2 regions of the Traorella sp. mt218 genome follow, and region 2 is predicted to be linked to the other one. Evidence: predicted binding sites of a transcription regulator. Region 2 holds the regulator's gene; the other holds the start of a gene.
The links. The regulator HrcA, encoded in region 2, represses chaperone genes, less so after heat shock. The targets are predictions, from matches to a motif close to TTTTAGCACTNNNNNNNNNNNAGTGCTAAAA.

Region 1: the regulator HrcA is predicted to act here: its motif matches at 6,010-6,040, upstream of htpG (molecular chaperone HtpG).

The regions. Positions count from the first base shown of each region.
Region 1 covers NZ_JBVAYM010000011.1:11,960-21,846, reverse strand. Annotated here, with positions in the region: gene ACZYT3_RS06910 (hypothetical protein) at 24-920, shown strand; gene ACZYT3_RS06905 (aconitate hydratase) at 976-2,880, opposite strand; gene ACZYT3_RS06900 (citrate synthase) at 2,981-4,303, shown strand; gene ACZYT3_RS06895 (isocitrate/isopropylmalate dehydrogenase family protein) at 4,300-5,301, shown strand; gene ACZYT3_RS06890 (lipoprotein) at 5,408-5,911, shown strand; gene htpG (molecular chaperone HtpG) at 6,056-7,948, shown strand; gene ACZYT3_RS06880 (hypothetical protein) at 8,049-8,468, shown strand; gene tpx (thiol peroxidase) at 8,544-9,041, shown strand; gene ACZYT3_RS06870 (branched-chain amino acid aminotransferase) at 9,049-9,887, opposite strand, start outside.
Region 2 covers NZ_JBVAYM010000019.1:26,806-36,692, forward strand. Annotated here, with positions in the region: gene ACZYT3_RS09715 (GNAT family N-acetyltransferase) at 1-576, shown strand, start outside; gene ACZYT3_RS09720 (flavin reductase family protein) at 622-1,194, opposite strand; gene ACZYT3_RS09725 (winged helix-turn-helix transcriptional regulator) at 1,306-1,638, shown strand; gene hrcA (heat-inducible transcriptional repressor HrcA) at 1,770-2,786, shown strand; gene grpE (nucleotide exchange factor GrpE) at 2,779-3,339, shown strand; gene dnaK (molecular chaperone DnaK) at 3,354-5,165, shown strand; gene dnaJ (molecular chaperone DnaJ) at 5,221-6,324, shown strand; gene ACZYT3_RS09750 (LysR family transcriptional regulator) at 6,460-7,353, shown strand; gene ACZYT3_RS09755 (aldo/keto reductase) at 7,715-8,653, shown strand; gene ACZYT3_RS09760 (flavodoxin family protein) at 8,667-9,203, shown strand; gene ACZYT3_RS09765 (flavodoxin family protein) at 9,273-9,806, shown strand.

The DNA of each region.
Region 1 (9,887 bases), on a different contig from region 2:
AAAAGAGTAGGAGGTAAAATTTTATGCAGAAAAAAGTTTCACTGGATCAATTTTTTAAACATATTCTAAGATATAAGATCGTATTGGCTCATATCATGAAAGATTATCTGGAAGAATATATGAATGTTCCGATTGATGAGATCATGGAATGCATTGAACCAAAAGGGGATGTGCCTTTACATAAACATACCGTCAGCGGTCATCGAAACGAAAATAATGAGGATGATACCAGCATCTTCTTTGACTCGCTTGTCTATGCTTCTTTACCGCAAGACAAGGGTAAGATTGCCATGATCCTCAATCTGGAAGCACAGGGAGAATTAAAATCAAAGAGCCATGTCCTAAGCAGGGCACATTACTACAATTCCCGCAATACGTCGATGCAGGTGGAGGAATTGTTTGATCATGGCTGTTATGATGATATCGTGAAGGTAGTATCGATCTGGATCGTGTTCAATGCACCGAAGTACAAGCAGGGAAGTATCAACCGGTACCGGATGGTGGAGGAGCATATCGTTGGGGAAACATGTGAGGAAGAAAAATATTTTGATAAGCAGCAGATCCTTGTGTTATACTTAGGGTGTAAGGAAAGCGAAAAAGTATCAATGAATATCTTACAAGTGATGGCAGATAATATGTCATCAGAAGAGAAGATAGAAAGACTGAAGAAGTATGATGTAAAGCTAACGGGGAAAGAGGAAGAGGAGGTCAGCAGGATGTGTGATTATGGTGCATATGTAGAGAGCATAGGGATTGAAAAGGGCTTAAAGCAGGGAATTGAAAATAAAACCATTGAAGCTATCCAAAGTCTGACAAAGACCTTGAAGCTAAGTGTTGATGAAGCGATGGATGCCTTACAGATACCTGTGGAAGAAAAAAGTTATTATCTAAAATTATTGAATGAAAAAACAGATGCATGATCATGCATCATGTATAAAATAAAGCAGTGATATCAATGGATACCACTGCTTTTGTCTATTTAAGTGTGTTTAATAATCCGCCATGTTCAAGAATATTGATCTGTTCTTCATTATAAGGAAGAAGTATTTGATAAGTTTTGTTTTTTGTGACGTTTTGAACTTCAATCACTGAATTTGGTTTTAGATCATGTAAATCCGTAAAGCGTAATTCATCATTTTCATCGATCGTATCATAGTCCGCTTCATCTTTAAAAATACATGGCAGGATACCAAAGTTGATCAGATTTGCCTGATGAATGCGGGCAAAGCTTTTAGCCAGGACAGCTTTGATACCTAAATACATAGGAGCTAAAGCAGCATGCTCACGAGAAGAGCCCTGACCATAGTTTTGTCCTGCGACAATGAAACCACCCTTGTTTTTTAAACAGTCATCATGGAAAGAAGCTTTCTGATTCATGAAACAGAATTCAGATATTTTTTCGATATTGCTTCGATAAGGAAGGATCTTGGCTCCTGCAGGCATGATATCGTCAGTCGTGATATTATCGCCTACTTTGATGATCACTTTTTTAAAAAGAGTATCTTCAAGCGGCGTGTTGACCGGAAGCGGTTTGATATTCGGACCTCGTACGATCTCTACATCTTTTGAACAGCTTGGATAAATAATATTTTCATCATGGATCGTATAAGTATCTAAATCCTTGGCGCATTCACAATTACATTCACGTGGATCGCTGATTACACCCTGAATGGCACTATAAGCCGCTGTTTCACAGGATACAAGACCTATCTTGGCACTAAGGGTTCCGCTTCGGCCATAAAAATTACGGTTAAATGTCCTTAGTGAGAAAGCATTGGTAGCCGGGGATTGACCCATACCGATGCAAGGCCCGCAAGTACACTCTAACAGCCGTACACCACTTTCAAGGATCGGTGTCAGCTGATTGTTTTCTGAGAGCATGCAAAGCACCTGTTTGCTGCCGCAAGAAAGGGAAGCAGAAACGTTTGGATGAATGACATGTCCCTTTAAGATATTTGAAACGGTGGCAATATCTAAATAAGAAGAATTGGTGCATGAACCGATATTCACTTGTTGGATAGGTGTGCCAACCATGCTTTTTACGGTAACCACATTGTCAGGCATATGTGGCAGTGCTATAAGTGGTTCAAGCTCATTGAGATCAATGACATATTCTTCATCATAGGTAGCATTCTCATCCGCCTTTATTTCCACAAAATCTTTTTCACGGTGCTGTTTCTTCAAAAATTCATACGTTTTTTCATCACTTGGAAAGATCGAGCTGGTCGCACCTAATTCAGCACCCATATTCGTGATCGTTGCCCGCTGTGGAATGCTGAGTGTCGAAACACCTTCACCGGTATATTCAATGATCTTTCCTACTCCGCCTTTAACACTCAGCATTGAAAGCACCTTCAAAATGATATCTTTGGCAGCAACGCCTTTTTGAAGCCTTCCCTTCAGCTCCATCTTTACGATTTTCGGCATGACGATCTGAAAAGGACGTCCTGCCATAGCTGCCGCGACATCCAAGCCTCCGGCTCCCATTGCCAGCATTCCCATTCCTCCTGCTGTCGGCGTATGGGAATCACTGCCTAACAATGTTTTAGCGGGAATGGCAAAACGTTCTAGATGTACCTGATGACAGATACCGTTTCCTGCTTTTGAAAAGACGATGCCATAACGATCGGCAACACTTTGTAAATAAGCATGATCATCGGCATTTTCAAAACCGTTTTGAAGCGTGTTGTGATCGATATAGCTGACAGACAATTCCGTTTTTACGCGATCGATCCCAATGCTTTCCAGCTGCAGATAAGCCATCGTTCCTGTCGCATCCTGTGTTAATGTCTGATCGATTTTTATTTTAATCGGTTCTCCAGCACGCATTTCACCACTGATTAAATGCTGTGCAAGTATTTTTTCACTGACTGTGTTCATCCTATCACCTCTCCATGATTATAACACAGTTTTCATTGAAACAAGACATTAAATGTAATATAATGAAAATAATTGAAACATTAATGAAACAGGTGATGAAATGGAAAATACTTTAAAAAAGATATTAGAAGAGGCAATTGAAGAAAACAGAATCGACAATGAAATATATTCGCTTTATAATGTCAAAAAAGGTCTGCGAAATGAAGATCACACAGGTGTTTTGGTAGGCCTGACACAGATTGCTGATGTAGTCGGTTATGAAAGAATCGGTAATGAAAAGATCGAATGTGAAGGAAGGCTTTATTATCGCGGTTATGAAATCCGTGATTTGATGAGAATCTTTGATTTCTATCATCATCGCGGTTTTGAACAATGTTCCTTTTTACTTCTGTTCGGACATCTTCCAAGTGATGAAGAAATGAACCTTTTTTTAGATTATTATCGGCAGAATACCGCATTGCCGCGAGATTTCTTAGAATTAAATATCTTAAGGATGCCGGGAAAAAATCTGATGAATAAGATACAGCAGGCCATTTTGATGCTTTATGCATATGATGAGAAAGCCGATGATATCTCTCCTTATAATACATTGATGCAAGGTTTAAGCCTTATGGCAAAAATGCCAAGCATCATTGCATATTCATATCAGACAAAGATTCATAATTTTGATGATCAGTCATTGATCATCCATCGTGTCCTGCCTGATGAAAGCATCTCCGAAACGATATTGCGGCTTACTCGAAGTGATGGCAAATATACGCATACTGAAGCAGAAGTGTTGGACAGCATGTTGGTGCTCCATGCGGATCATGGCGGCGGTAATAACTCGACCTTTACCAATGTCGTCATCTCTTCAACAGGAACCGATCTATACTCATCAATGGCAGGCAGCGTGGGTGCCTTGAAAGGTCCAAGACATGGCGGGGCAAATCAGGCAGTTATTAAGATGATGAAGGCCGTCATTGAAGAAATCGGTTATTGTGAAGATGAGTCCGTAATCAAAAGACTCATACAACGAATCGTCGATAAAGAATTTTACGATGGTAAAGGATTGGTATATGGCATGGGACATGCCGTCTATACGCTTTCTGATCCAAGAAGCTGTATTTTACAGGAAAAAGCCGCGGTATTGGCCAAGGAAAAAGGGATGGAGAAGGAATTTGCTTTCTATCAGCGCTTTGAAAAGTGTGCCAAAGAAGTCTTATGGGAAAAGAAGCATAAGCATGTTTCCAGCAATATTGATTTTTACAGTGGTCTTGTCTATGAAATGTTGAATATTCCATTTGAATTAGCTGCTCCGCTGTTTGTATGTGCCAGAATGGTCGGATGGCTGGCGCATAACATTGAAGACAAGTGCTACTGTAATAAGATCGTACGTCCGGCAACAAAATACGTAGGAAAGATAAAAGAGGTAGAAAGATGAAAAAAGTAACATTGTTTAAAGGGGATGGCATTGGTCCTGAAATTTGTGCCCAGGTCAAACGGGTCATTGAAGCGAGTCAGGCAGCAGTTGAATTTGAAGAATTTAATGTAGGAGAAGCAGAATATTATGCGCATGGTGCTTTGATACCACAAGCAGCCTTTGATTCCATAGAACGGAATAAGGTCATTTTGAAAGCACCGATCACGACACCTGTCGGTAAAGGATTTCGCAGCTGTAACGTTCAGCTTCGTGAAAGATATGATCTTTATGCCAATATCCGTCCGGCTAAAAATCTTCCAAATGTCAAAAGTCCTTTTGATCATGTAGATATGGTGATCTTTAGAGAAAATACAGAGGATTTATATGTCGGTAAAGAAGAGAAAATTGATGAAAATACGGTTTATGCAACCAAGATCATTACTCGCAGATGTTCTGAAAGGATCATTCGGGCAGCTTTTGATTATGCGCTTGAACATAAACGTAAAAAAGTCAGCTGTATTCATAAGGCCAATATTTTAAAGATGAGCGATGGTTTGTTTTTATCGGTTTTTCATGAAATCAGCAAAGAATATCCGTCGATTGAGGCAGATGCTTATATCGTAGACAATGCCTGTATGCAGATGGTCATGCATCCTGAAAAATTTGATGTCATGGTCATGCCGAATTTATACGGTGATATATTAAGCGATCTGGCAAGCGGTCTGATCGGCGGCTTAGGGTTTTTGCCAAGTGCCAATATCGGAAAAGATGTGGCGATGTTTGAAGCGGTTCACGGAAGTGCTCCGGATATTGCCGGACAAAATAAGGCCAATCCGACAGCCTTGCTTTTAAGTGCCTGCATGATGCTGGAATATTTAGGAGAAGAAGAGAAGGCGCAGATGATTCGAAATGCGATCAATCAAGTACTTGAAGAAGGAAAGATACGGACTCAGGATTGCGGTGGTCATGCATCAACAAGTGAATTTACGGAAGCAATTATTGAAAAGCTTTATATATAAATGAAAAAATTAACAAATTGTAGAATAATTGTTTGAAAATAATTGCTTTTCGAATGTAAAAGTTATAGAATTGTATCCGTGTGGATAACACAGGAGGAGATACAGAATGAAAAAATTTTTATCAGCTTTAGCATTGCTTTTGGTTGTTGCTGGTTGTAGCAATGCTCCGGCAGAAAATGGAAATTCATCAAAAGAAGATCAATCAGCAGCTATTACGACCTTAGATGCCGCAACATTTGCGAAGGAACTGGAATCAACTGAAACTGTAAAATTTTATGTAAATGATCCGGAAGATACTTCAGTTACTTTGGCAGAAGGGGAATTTGATGCAGATACTGCTGATGCTAAGAAGGAAGTTGCAGATACGATCTCATCTTTGGATCTTAAAGAAGCTGACGATCAGAAAAAAGTTTATGGAACACCATTGTTCATTGTTGATTTAAATGCCGTTTCAGCTCCAAATTATGCACGCTTTGCAGTATTTGAAGATGTTGTGGTCATTCAGACAAAAGATAAATTTGTTAACTATACATTAGATGATGCTTCAGAAGAAGCAATCAATACATTAACTGATAGTCTGGTTGCAACATTTGCTCCTGAAGAAGAGTAATCCTCTTCTTCTTTTTTTATGAAAAATTATTAAAATTAAAAAAATTAGCACTCTTAGCATAAAAGTGCTTGCATATTTAAAAAAGTGGAGTATAATACTATTAGCACTAGAATGTTTAGAGTGCTAAAGGAGGATGAGGTAATTATGAGTCGCAATAAACAATTTAAAGCTGAATCTAAAAGATTGCTTGATTTGATGATCAATTCAATTTATACACATAAGGAGATTTTTTTAAGAGAGTTGATTTCTAATGCGAGTGATGCCCTTGACAAACTCAATTATCTTTCTTTCAATGAAGAAGGAATTGACAGAGAAAACTTAAAGATTAAAATCAGTACGGATGAACAAAATAAAACGATCATGATCAGTGATAATGGTATCGGTATGAATGAAAGCGAGCTGGAAGAAAATCTTGGTACGATTGCTAAGAGCGGTTCACTGGCATTTAAACAGGAGCTTGATGAAAATAAGAAAGATGATGTTGATATCATCGGACAATTCGGTGTCGGCTTCTATGCAGCGTTCATGGTCGCAAAAGAAGTTGTCGTAGAAAGTAAAAAATACAATGAAGAGAAGGCTTATCGCTGGATCAGTGATGGCAGCAGCGGCTATCGTATCGAAGAGTGTGATAAGGCGGATCGCGGTACAACGATTACATTATTCTTGAAGGATGATACAAAGGAAGAAAATTATTCTGATTTTGCGAAACAGTTTAAGATTGAAACCCTAGTGAAGAAGTATTCGGATTATATCCGTTATCCGATCACGATGATGGTATCCAGATATGAGGGTGAAGGCGATGACAAACAGTTAGTCGTAGAAGAAAAGACCTTAAATTCAATGGTTCCTTTATGGAAGAGAAAGAAATCAGAAATCAAGGATGAGGAATATAATGAATTTTATAAGAGTAAATTCAATGATTATGCCGATCCTCAAAAGGTCATTCATACACATGTAGAAGGTGCTGTTACCTTTGATGCGCTTTTATTCATTCCAAGTCATGCACCTTATAACTATTATTCGCAGGATTATGAAAAAGGTTTACAGCTGTATTCCAGCGGTGTATTCATCATGGATAAAGCGAGCGATCTGATTCCGGAACATTTCCGCTTTGTCAGAGGTCTGGTTGATTCTCAGGATCTGAGCCTGAATATTTCACGTGAAATGCTTCAACATGACCGTCAGCTTAAAGTCATGGCTAATCGTATCGAAAAGAAGATCCAGTCTGAATTGAAGAAGATGCTGGCGAATGAACGTGAGGAATATGAAAAGTTCTGGGCCAACTTTGGTTTACAGTTAAAGTATGGTGTCTACAATGATTTTGGTGCCCACAAGGATATGCTTGTAGACTTATTGCTGTTTACATCCAGTAAGGAAAAGAAGCTTGTCACTTTGAAAGAATATGTAGAAAGAATGAAGGAAGGACAGGATGTCATCTACTTTGCAAGTGGTGATGATGTCAATAAGATCGATCAATTGCCGGCAGCTGAGCTTGTAAAGGATAAAGGTTATGAGATCTTATACTTGACGGATAATGTTGATGAATTTGCTTTGCAGGTACTTCAGGAATATGATTCTAAGAAGTTCAAGAATATCACACAGGGTGATTTGAATCTTGAAAGTGAAGAAGAAAAGAAACAGGTAGAAGAGAAGCAGGAAGAAAATAAGGATTTATTGGAAGCTTTGAAAGAAAGCCTGAAAGATAAGGTCAGCGATGTGAAGCTGTCAACCCGTTTGAAGAGCCATCCTGTATGCTTAAGTGCTGATGAGGGACTTAGCTTTGAGATGGAAAAGGTATTGTCACAGATGCCGGATGGTAATCCTTATGGTATGAAGGCCGTCCGTATTTTAGAAATCAATCCAAACCATGAGATCTTTAAAGCATTGCAGAATGTGTATGCGAAAGATAAGGATAAGATTTCAAAATATGCAGATCTGCTTTATGATCAGGCATTGTTGATCGAAGGCTTTGATCTGGAAGATCCGATTGCCTTCTCAAATGCTGTCTGTGAACTGATGGTTGAAGCAAGTAAATAAAAATCTAAGAGTAAGCATAGACTGATGTGCTTACTCTTTTATTTATGTTGATTTTACTGTTTTGTGATTGTATATAAGAACGATAGAAAGTGATGAAAACATGGCATTGATGATGAATGACACAGATATGGATCGGATGTTAGAAGAAATCCGACCTAAAGAAGAAACTTATCGTGGTAAGGCATGGGGAACGATATTGGCAGAAACGGCAGAAGTGTTGACGCTTGGAGCTTTCAGCAATACCTACTGTTATCTTGGGGTAAGTGAACATTATCTGGTCATAGCAATCGTCGGGACATTAAATATTGATAGGATCAAAGATAAAGTATGTCTGCCATTTGAAGAGATCGAGAGTGTTTCAATCAAACGTGGAATCATCCCATCACAGCGTATTATAAAAATAAAGGGAAAGAATATCAAACTGAAAATATCATTAGTGAATAATCATTTCACGACAAAAGTAAAAAATCAGAAAGAGGGAATGGATAAAATCTGTGAAACATTAAAGAATTTAAAATAAAGACAGTATGGGCATATGAATGGGTATTTTTCACTAAATGGTATATAGTTAAGATATAGAAAAGAGGTTACTGTTATGAAAGTAAAATTTAAAGGTGAATATACACCGCTTAGTGAGAATATAAAGGAAAAGGATCATTTGGGTGAATTTATCGTTGTAGATTCAAATATGAATGAAATTAAAAGCAATGATCTAAAAGGAATCAAGATCATTCTTACTGTACCGAGCGTCGATACTTCGGTATGTTCACGTGAATTGGCACATTTTATTGATTTATTAAAGGATGAGGAAATTACCTTCCTTTCTGTATCCATGGATCTGCCTTTTGCATTGGATCGCTGGTGCCAGAGTCATGCTGCTGAAAATATCATTGCCGCAAGTGATTTCAGATATCATGATTTTGCGGATGTAAGCGGATTGATCATGCCGGAAATCGGTTTGTTTTCAAGAAGCGTGTTGCTTGTTGATGAAAATAATATCGTTCGCTATTTAGAAATTGTTGAAGATGTTTCCAATGAACCTGATTATGAAAAGGTCATGAATCAATTACAATCATTGAAAAAAAGTGCCTAGGCACTTTTTATTTGACTCTTCTTGTCCAACCATAAATATCTTCAGCTTCTCCCCACTGAATAGATGAGAGCGTGTCATAAAGAAGATGGGTGATTTGACCGATTTTGTGATCATTGATGATGACATTTTGATCTTTATAAAGCAATTCACCGATCGGTGTGATCAGGGCAGCTGTACCACAGCCAAATGCCTCGCTGAGGCGGCCTTCCTGAGCAGCCTCCATTAAGAAATCGATATCCAGCTTTTCTTCTTTGACTTCGATATGCTGGTCTTTTAGAATATGAAGGATAGAATCACGGGTCACACCCGGAAGGATGGATCCTGTAAGAGGAGCGGTATAAACACTGCCATCAATGACAAACATCACATTCATCGTTCCTACTTCTTCGACATATTTTCTTTCGATGCCATCCAGCCATAATACCTGATCGTAACCCAGCTTTTTGGCTTTGCTTTGGGCAATGATGCTGGAAGCATAATTACCTCCGCATTTCACATTCCCGGTACCTCCGATGACTGCTCTGACATATTCATCTTCGACATAGATCTTCACCGGTTCCAGACCGTTTTTATAATAAGAAGCAGATGGTGAAGCGATAATGACAAACTGATAGCTTTCAGAGGCATGAACGCCTACTCCGGCCTCAGAGGCAAACATAAATGGACGAATATACAGGCTGGTGCCTTTTTTTGAAGGTATCCAGTCTTTTTCTATTCTTACAAGGGCTTCTATTGCTTCCACAAAATCTTTTTCCGGAATAAGAGGCATACATAATCTTTGATTAGAATTCATCATGCGGCGTGCATTCATTTCCGGACGGAATAGCAGGATCTCACCTTGACTTG
Region 2 (9,887 bases):
GAAGGAAAGACATATAGCTTTGAAGCTTATCCCATATGGGCACAAAAGATGATTCAGTTGGATATCCAAAGATTATCGAATCATTATGAAGTAAGAAGGCTTGAAAATGAAAATATCGATCAGATTTATGATCTATGTAAGGAGAATCCTTTATTTTATGAATATCATCCGCCCTTTGTCACCAAAGAAAGCATTGCAGATGATATAAAGGCATTGCCGCCGCATAAGGAATATAAGGATAAATATTATATCGGTTTTTTTGAAGGTGAACATTTAGTGGCATTCATGGATCTGATCTTGGATTATCCGAAGGCAAAGACGGCTTTTATTGGATTTTTCATGATGAATAAACATTATCAGGGAAAAGGAATCGGTACGCAGATCATTGAGGAAGCATTTGCTTATTTGATGGAAAAAGGGTTTGAAAGAGTCCGGTTAGCTTATGCGAAAGGTAATCCGCAGAGTGAAGCATTTTGGATAAAGAATGGTTTTATAAAAACAGGTTTGGAAATACCGAATGATTTTTCAAGTTATATCGTTATGGAAAAGGAGTTAGAGAAAAATATAAAAAAATAAAAGGCTGCAAGCCTCCTATTAATTCATTAGGTTTCTTTGCAGCCTTTATTTTTTCATGAATGGTACACCTGACTGCCAGGCCTGACCCACCTTTTCACCGATGGCGTAATATCCGCTTTGGAATTGATCAAATACGAAGGCATTGAGCTTTGCAGGATCTACCTTGCCTTTTTCATCTAATACTTTTTCGTCAGCTAATACATTGACGATTTCACCTAAAACTCGGAATCCATAAGCGGTGTGCTGACATTCAACGACCTTGCATTCAAGCGTCAATGGGAAATCAGTTACGATCGGAGCATCGACACGGCTGCTTTTTACAGCATTTAAACCGGATCTTTCAAATTTATCGGCCATCTTGTTACCTGTGGCAATGTCAAAGAAATCGGCTTCTTTCAGATGATCAATATCAGCAATGCTTAATGTAAAGGCATTGCGATTTTTAATGTTTTCTGCTGTCTTATGATCTTCATCAATATTTAAAGCGACCATATTCTCTGCACAGATACCACCCCATGCCATGTTCATGACGTTGACTTTATCATTTTCTGAATAAGTAGCAATCATCAATACCGGCATTGGAAATAAATAAGGTTTGACACCTAAATCTTTCAACATGTTTTTTTCCTCCTTTTGTCCTCTGGACAATGAACTATAATTTCATTATAATCAGAGTGGAAGGAAAGACAAGTACCTACTTTTTGGTTAGGTACTATCGTTAAGGTAAGTATGATCAAAAAATATATTGAAGATGCGAATTTTGAAGATACGGGATTTAGTTATACTTTATCTTTGATCAGTGGAAAATATAAGATGGTGATTTTATATTGTCTTATGGAATTTCAGCCGGTGCGTTTTAATGAATTGCAGCGGTATTTGAAAAAGATATCGGATAAGACATTGAGCCAGAATCTAAAAGAGCTGGAGAAAGATGGTCTGGTATGTCGAAAAGTTTATTCACAGATTCCTCCAAAGGTAGAATATTTTTTGAGTGAGAGGGGAAGATCGTTGATGAGCGTATTGGATGAGATGTGTGTATGGGGTGAAAATAACCGTGTATAATAAGAACGCGGTTTTTTTGTGAAGAAAAGATGAAAAATTTTTATTTTTTAGCACTAAAGGGTTGACAGTGCTAATCCATTGTGCTATTCTATTAGCAGCAAGAGATTTAGAGTGCTAGAAAGGAGTGGCTTATGGAACTTACTGAACGTCAAACTAAAGTGTTTAAGACCATTGTAGAAGAGTTCACTCGAACAGCTGAACCAGTGGGAAGTCACACGCTGATGAATTTACTGGACTTTCATGTTTCTTCGGCAACTCTTAGAAATGAAATGGCTGCTCTAGAGGAAATGGGCTTGCTTGAGAAAACACATACTTCCAGTGGACGTATACCGTCATCGAAGGGTTATCGTTATTATGTCGATCATCTGATGGTGAAACATATTGAACCAAAGATGATGAATGCTTTACAGACGATTTTTGATGCCCGTAATTCAAGCATGGAGGAAGTAGTTCGTCAAAGCTGTGATATTCTTTCGCAGATGACCAACCTGACATCTGTTGCCTTAGGGCCGGATGCAAGATATCAGTCGCTGCAGCATATCACATTGATACCATTGAATGAAAAAAGTGCGGTGGCGATTTTCGTTACCAATCACGGACATACTGAGAATAAGACTTTTCAATTCTCAGAGAGTGTCAGCATGAATGATCTGACGACCTGCTGTAATCTGTTGAATGAGAATTTGGTGGGTGTACCGTTGAATGAGGTGGTTGATCGGATGGTTGAACTTCAGCCTCTGCTGGCGGCAAAGGTACAGCGGCATGAAATGCTGTTTGAAGCTTTTGTCAATGCATTTGTGAAGTTTGCCAGTGATCAGGTTTATTTCAGTGGACAAAGCAATATGCTGTATCAGCCGGAATTTGCGGACATTGAAAAGTTAAAGAAAATGATGAGTATGCTTGAGGACAGTTCCCTATGGCGTCAGATAGCTGAGGAAAATACGGGTACTGTTGTTCGTATCGGAAAGGACAATGTCAAGCTTTTGGATACGGATGATGTAAGTGTAGTTGCCAGCAAATTCAAAATTCATGGTGATGAGGAAGGTCAGCTGATGATCGTAGGACCAACTCGTATGCCGTACAATGAGGTGGTGGCGCTGATGGAATATATCAGCAGACGAATCGAGGAGATGTTTAATGATGACTGATAAGAAAAAGAAAAAAGAAGAAAAAGAAAAAAATGAAAAGGAAGAAATCGTAGCTGAAGCTGTTGAGGAAAATGAAAAGAAGGAAAGTGAAACAGATAAGCTGAAGGAAGAAATCGAAAGGCTGAAAGCGGAATTGGCTGAAAGCAAAAATGCTTTCTATAAGGCTTATGCCGATACGGAGAATACCAAGAAACGACTTCAGAGCGAGTTTGAAAAGAGCAATAAATATAAGCTTCAGGATTTTGGAAAAGAAGTGCTTCCGATCATTGATAATCTTGAAAGAGCCCTTCAGGTCAACAGTGATTCTGAGGAGCTGAAAAACTATGCAAAGGGATTTGAGATGATCTATGCACAGCTTGTAGAAATTTTGCGGAAAGAAGGAATTGTTGAAATTGACTGCTTGAATAAGGAATTTGATGCGAATTACCAGCATGCGATCATGCAGGAAGCCAAGGAAGGCGTAAAGAGCGGTATCGTCATCGAAGTCCTTCAAAAAGGATATATGTTAAAGGATCGTATTTTACGTCCTGCGCTTGTTAAGGTTAGTGAATAAGGAGGAGAAAAGATATGTCAAAGATTATTGGAATTGATTTAGGTACAACAAACTCATGTGTTGCTGTCATGGATGGCAGTGACTGCAAGGTTATCACAAACCCTGAAGGAAACCGTACGACACCATCAGTCGTAGCGTTTAAGAATGGTGAAAGAATCGTTGGTGATGCAGCTAAGCGTCAGGTCGTAACGAATAAAAATACAGTTTCATCTATCAAACGTTTGATGGGAACAAATCAGAAAGTAACATTGGAAGGAAAAGAATATACACCACAGGAAATCAGTGCGATGATCCTTCAGTATCTGAAGTCATATGCTGAAAGTTATTTGGGTGAGCCGGTAACAAAGGCTGTTATTACCGTTCCTGCTTACTTCAACGATGCTCAGCGTCAGGCAACAAAGGATGCCGGTAAGATTGCCGGTTTGGAAGTAGAACGTATCATCAACGAACCGACAGCAGCTGCTTTGGCTTATGGTCTGGATAAGAGCAGTGATCGTGAGCAGAAGGTTTTGGTTTATGACTTAGGTGGAGGAACATTCGATGTTTCTATCCTTGAATTAGCCGATGGTACATTTGAAGTATTGTCAACTTCAGGTGATACACACTTAGGTGGCGATGACTTCGATAACATCATCGTTAACTGGATGATTGATACCTTCAAGAAGGAAAACGGCATTGATTTGTCAAGCGATAAGATGGCTATGCAGCGTTTGAAGGAAGCTGCTGAAAAAGCTAAGAAGGATTTGAGCGGTACTGTTCAGACTCAGATTTCACTGCCATTCATCTCTGCCGGTGCTAATGGACCATTGCACTTTGAAGCTACATTGACACGTGCTAAATTTGATGAAATGACGAAGTCATTAGTTGAACGTACGATCACTCCGGTACGTAATGCCTTGAAGGATGCCGGATTAACAAAGAACGATATTCATCAGGTATTGTTAGTTGGTGGATCAACACGTATTCCGGCTGTACAGGAAGCTGTTAAGAACGAATTAGGCAAAGAACCTAATAAGTCTGTGAACCCGGATGAAGCTGTTGCCGTAGGTGCTGCTATTCAGGGTGGTGTCATCTCCGGTGATGTAAAAGATGTCTTATTGCTGGATGTTACGCCATTGTCATTAGGTATTGAAACAATGGGTGGTGTCATGACTGTCTTGATTCCACGTAATACGACTATTCCTACAAGTAAATCACAGATCTTCTCAACGGCTGCTGATAACCAGCCTGCAGTAGATATCCATGTATTACAGGGTGAAAGACCAATGGCTGCTGATAACAAGACATTAGGTTTATTCAAACTGGATGGAATCGCTCCTGCAAGAAGAGGTATCCCACAGATCGAAGTTACTTTCGATATTGATGTCAACGGTATCGTACACGTATCTGCTTTGGATAAGGGTACGAACAAGAAACAGTCAATTACGATTTCAAACTCTTCAGGATTGAGTGAAGAAGAGATCGACCGAATGGTAAAAGAAGCTGAAGAACACAAGAATGAAGATGAAAAACGTCGTGAAGAAGCTGAATTGAGAAATAAGGCTGAATCGTTCATCAATCAGATTGATTCTACATTGGCAGATGCCGGTGATAAGATCGATGCTAAACAGAAGGAAGAAACTCAAAGACTTCGTGATGAATTGCAGAAGGCTTTGGATGAAAACGATATGGAAGCTGTTAAGACGAAGTTGGATGCTTTGGAAAAAGCAGCGCAGATGGCCGCTGAACAGATGTATCAGCAGCAGGATGCCGGCAATAATGCCCAGCAGTCTTCAAATAACAATGACGACAATGTCGTAGATGCAGATTTCACTGAAAAGAATTAATATTGAAAAGAAATTCTAGCTATGCTAGAATTTCACTGCTGAAAGGTGGGAAAGTATGGCAAAAAGAGATTATTATGAGGTTCTGGGGCTTCAAAAAGGAGCAACAGACGCAGAAATAAAGAAAGCTTATCGTCAAATGGCGAAAAAATATCATCCCGATGTGAATAAAGCAGCAGATGCAGAAGAAAAGTTCAAGGAAATCAATGAAGCTTATGAAGTATTGAGCGATCCTCAGAAGAAAGCCAATTATGATCAGTTTGGTCATGCCGGCATGGATGGAGCCTTCGGACAAGGAGGAGGCTTCACCGGAGGATTCAGTGATTTTGGTGATATCAACGATATTTTCGGTTCATTCTTTGGAGGAACAACGCACCGTCGTTCATCTAATGGACCTAGAAAAGGGAATGACCGCTTTATGCAGATGCGTATTGACTTCATGGAAGCCATTTTTGGAAAAACAGAGGAAATTACGATTGAAGTTGATGAGCAATGCAGTGAATGCTTAGGAAGCGGTGCAAGAAGCAAGAGCGATATCCAAAGCTGTTCCAGATGTAATGGAACAGGACAGGTACAGTCACAGAATCGTACGCCATTTGGTGTATTTATGTCAACGAGTGTTTGTCCTGAATGTAATGGCAGTGGAAAGAAGATTCTGCATAAATGTCCGAAATGTCATGGACGCGGCTATGAGCATAAACGTGTAAAGCTGGAAATCAAGATTCCTGCCGGTATTCAGTCGGGTCAGCAGATCCGAGTTGCCGGTAAGGGTGAAAGAGGTATCAATGGCGGACCTAATGGCGATTTGTATATCGAAATATTAGTAAACCGTCATCCGAATTTTGTCCGTGACGGTAATGATATTCGTATCAGTGTGCCGGTCAGCGCGGTTGATGCGACATTGGGCTGCAAGGTCGATGTACCGACGGTCTATGGAGATGTGGAATTGACGATTCCTGCAGGTACACAGCATGGTACTCAATTCAGATTGCGTGGCAAGGGTGTAAAAGGCCCTCGTGCTCAAGGAGATCAGTATGTGGAAGTACGTATTGAGATTCCGACAAAGCTTTCAAGAGAAGAGCATAAGTTATATGAAAAGCTGCGTGATATCAAGGGAAGAGAGTCTGCTTTCGATAAGTTCAAAAAATCATTCAAGAATTAACGTCTGAGTTTCAGGCGTTTTTTTCTTTAATTTTGAAATAATTAAGAAAATAATTTTTATCTGAGTGCTTATGTTTAGAAGAATTTGCTGATCATGTATGAATATATTATACTATTAGTAAAGGAGATGATCAGAATGGAGCTTCGCACATTACGCTATTTTTTAGCTGTGGCACAGGAAGAGAATATAACGAAGGCAGCAGCTATTCTGCATGTGACCCAGCCAACGTTGAGTCGTCAGATGATGGATTTGGAAAAAGAATTAGGTACTACCTTGATGTTTCGGGGAAGAAACGGGCTGACCTTGACGGATGATGGTATTTATTTTCGACAACGTGCTGAAGAAATTGTTGAGCTGGCTGATCGTTTGGAACAGGTATTTGTGGAACGGAATACAGAGGTCAGCGGAGTCATTTCTCTTGGTGCTACCGAGTCTATCGGAAGTCGGCTTTTCGCAAAACTTATTAAGCAGTTTTCAGAGAAATATCCACTTGTGCAATTTCATTTGTATAATGAGATGGCAGATTACATAAAAGATCATATAGATAAAGGCCTGATCGATGTCGGACTGTTGTTGGAGCCGATTGATACTTCGAAGTATGACTTTGTCCGCCTTTCTCAAAAAGAAACATGGGGCGTGCTTATGCGTGACGATCACCCTTTAGCTGAGAGAACATCTATTACACCGAGTGAAATAGCAGAATATCCGTTGATCCTTCCTTTGCGTGAAAGGGTGCGCACAGAGATTCTGAATTGGCTCAAACATGAAGAAAAGGATTTGAATATACCGTTAAGTTATACGCTTCTTTCCAATGCGGTGCTACTTGTGGAAGAGGGATTGGGATGTGCCTTTTGTCTGGACGGAGCACTGGCGATCCATAACAGTTCCCACCTGCATTTTATTCCGATTTATCCACAACATACTACTCGCAGTGTTTTGGTTTGGAAGAAAAATCGTTTGTTCTCTCCTGCAACTTCCTTGTTTATTCAAGAAATTAATATGCTTAGAGCTAAAATGGAAGAAGCATGATCATTATAAAGGACTTTCAAGGCCTGATGGCTTGGAGGTCTTTTTTATATCCATACAAAAAAAGCATTGAAAATAATAAACAATAGGTATTAGACATTAAAACAGGAGCATTTTATAATAAAAAACGGAAAAAAAGTAATCATGAGCGATAAATCGTAATAAATGTGAATGGTATGCGGATGTAAAATGTAAAAAAATTTTTAGCAATCGCTCTGATTCTTTTCTTGCAGCGGACTGCTATTTTGCTTTAGCTGGGATTGTTTAGATATCGCTGCAAGGATATTTCCAATCAGGTAAGCATCTGATAAGAATTGTAGAAAGTGAATTACATGAATGTTTAAAAAGAAATAGGAGGAAAAATATGGAATTGAAACAATTACCTAAGATTGCACTGGGTGCATGGGCATGGGGCAATGATGGGACTTTTGGCTCTGACCTGTCTGCTGCTGATCTGAAACCTGTATTTGATGCAGCAATGAATGCTTCTTTGAACCTATGGGATACTGCTTTTGCTTATGGCATGGGAGCTTCTGAAAAGGTGCTGGGTGGATTTTTAAAAAACTATCCTCGTGACAGTTATCTCATCTCAGATAAGTTTACGCCTCAGTGTGCTGATCCCAACGCAGCAAATGCTGTCATTGACATGTTTGAGAATAGTGCCAAACTTCTTGGTGTAGATACCATGGATATTTATTGGATTCACAATCCAATAGGGGCCCCTCAATGGATTCGTAAGCTAATTCCTTTGGCCAAGGCTAATAAAATCGGACGTATCGGTCTTTCCAATCATAACTTGGCGGAAATCAAAGAAGCTGCTGCAATTTTGGAAGCTGATGGGTTGAAAGTTGCCGCTATTCAAAATCATTACAGTTTGCTGAACCGCTCTTCTGAAACTTCAGGAATTCTCGATTACTGCAAGGAAAATGGCATCACCTTCTTCTCTTATATGGTACTGGAGCAGGGGGCATTATCCGGTAAGTATGATACGAAGCATCCTTTCCCTGCAACCTCTGATCGTGGTAAGGTGTACAATCCCATGCTGCCTCAGTTAGAAAAGCTGACAGCCGGACTGAAAGAGATTGCAGATAAACATGGTGTGTCTGTCGCCCAGGTACCGATCGCATGGGCCATTGCCAAAGGAACATTGCCTATTATTGGTGTGACCAAGGTGTATCAGGTCGAGGACGCACTCAAGGCTGCTGCCTTAAACTTGACGGATGAAGAAATCAAAACGATGGAACAGCTTGCAAATGACATGTCCCTGAATCTCATCCGCTATTGGGAAAAAGAAATGAAGTAAGGAGGTATGATCGATGAAGATCGTTGTATTAGAGGGCAGCCCTAATAAAAATGGTTCTACCCATATTCTCGCTGATTATTTCCGAGAGGGGGCTGAGAAAGCAGGGCATTCCGTAGAAATGATTGATGTGGCTCACGCGGATATTCATCCTTGCACGGGCTGTATCCACTGCGGATATGAAGGCCCTTGTGTGCAGAAAGATGATGTGGAGGATATCCGTAAGAAGATCCTGGCTGCTGATATGATCGTTTTCTCGACACCTTTGTATTACTATAGCATGTCCGCTCAGCTAAAAACCATGATCGATCGTTTCTGTGCCTTTAACAGTTCTATCCAGCAAAAGCACATGAAGTCCGTCCTGCTCACTGTTGCTTGGAACAGTGATGAGTGGACCTTTGATGCACTGGCGGCTCACTACAAGACGCTGGTGCGGTATCTGAATCTTACAGATATGGGGATGGTTCTGGGCTATGGATGCGGTACACCGTCTATGACCCGACATTCCAGCTTTCTGCAGCAGGCATATAATCTTGGAAACCAACTAAAATAAGAAAATAGTCATTAGCATTGACAGTTAAGTGAACGATATTTCATGCAGAAAGTGGAGAGGCAAAAAGCTATGCAAGTCTTAGTTATTAACGGCAGCCCCCGTACAAAGGGCAATTCAGATCTTCTATGCGATGAATTTATTCGCGGTGCAAAAGAGTCTGGAAATCAGGTAGAGAAAATCTCTTTGCGAGAAAAAGAAGTGTATCCTTGCAGGGCATGCTATGCATGTTTTAAGACCGGTTTTTGTGTCCAAAAAGATGATATGGCTGATATTTTAAATAAAATGGAAAAGGCAGATGTACTTGTTCTGGCTTCACCTACCTATTTTCTCACGATGAGCGGCCAGATGAAGACATTTATTGATCGTTTGCTGCCCAAGTGGCAAGAATTAGGCGGTAAAGATGCCTATGTCATTGTGACAGGTCACGATGGAAAGCAGGGATTGAAGAGATGTGCTGAAGATATGACTGTCATACTGGAAAATTTAGGTGACAGGGTAAAACAAATCATCTGGGGAGAACATGTTTGGCAAAAAGGTGAAGTATTGAAAACCAAAGCAATGGAAGAAGCCTATCTAACCGGGAAAAAAATAACTGCCGTCTAAATGGATGAAATTCTTATTTCGCAGCGTTTAGAGTAAAATAATGATGTGTTGCATATAATGATGCAGTTAGTGCCATATGAT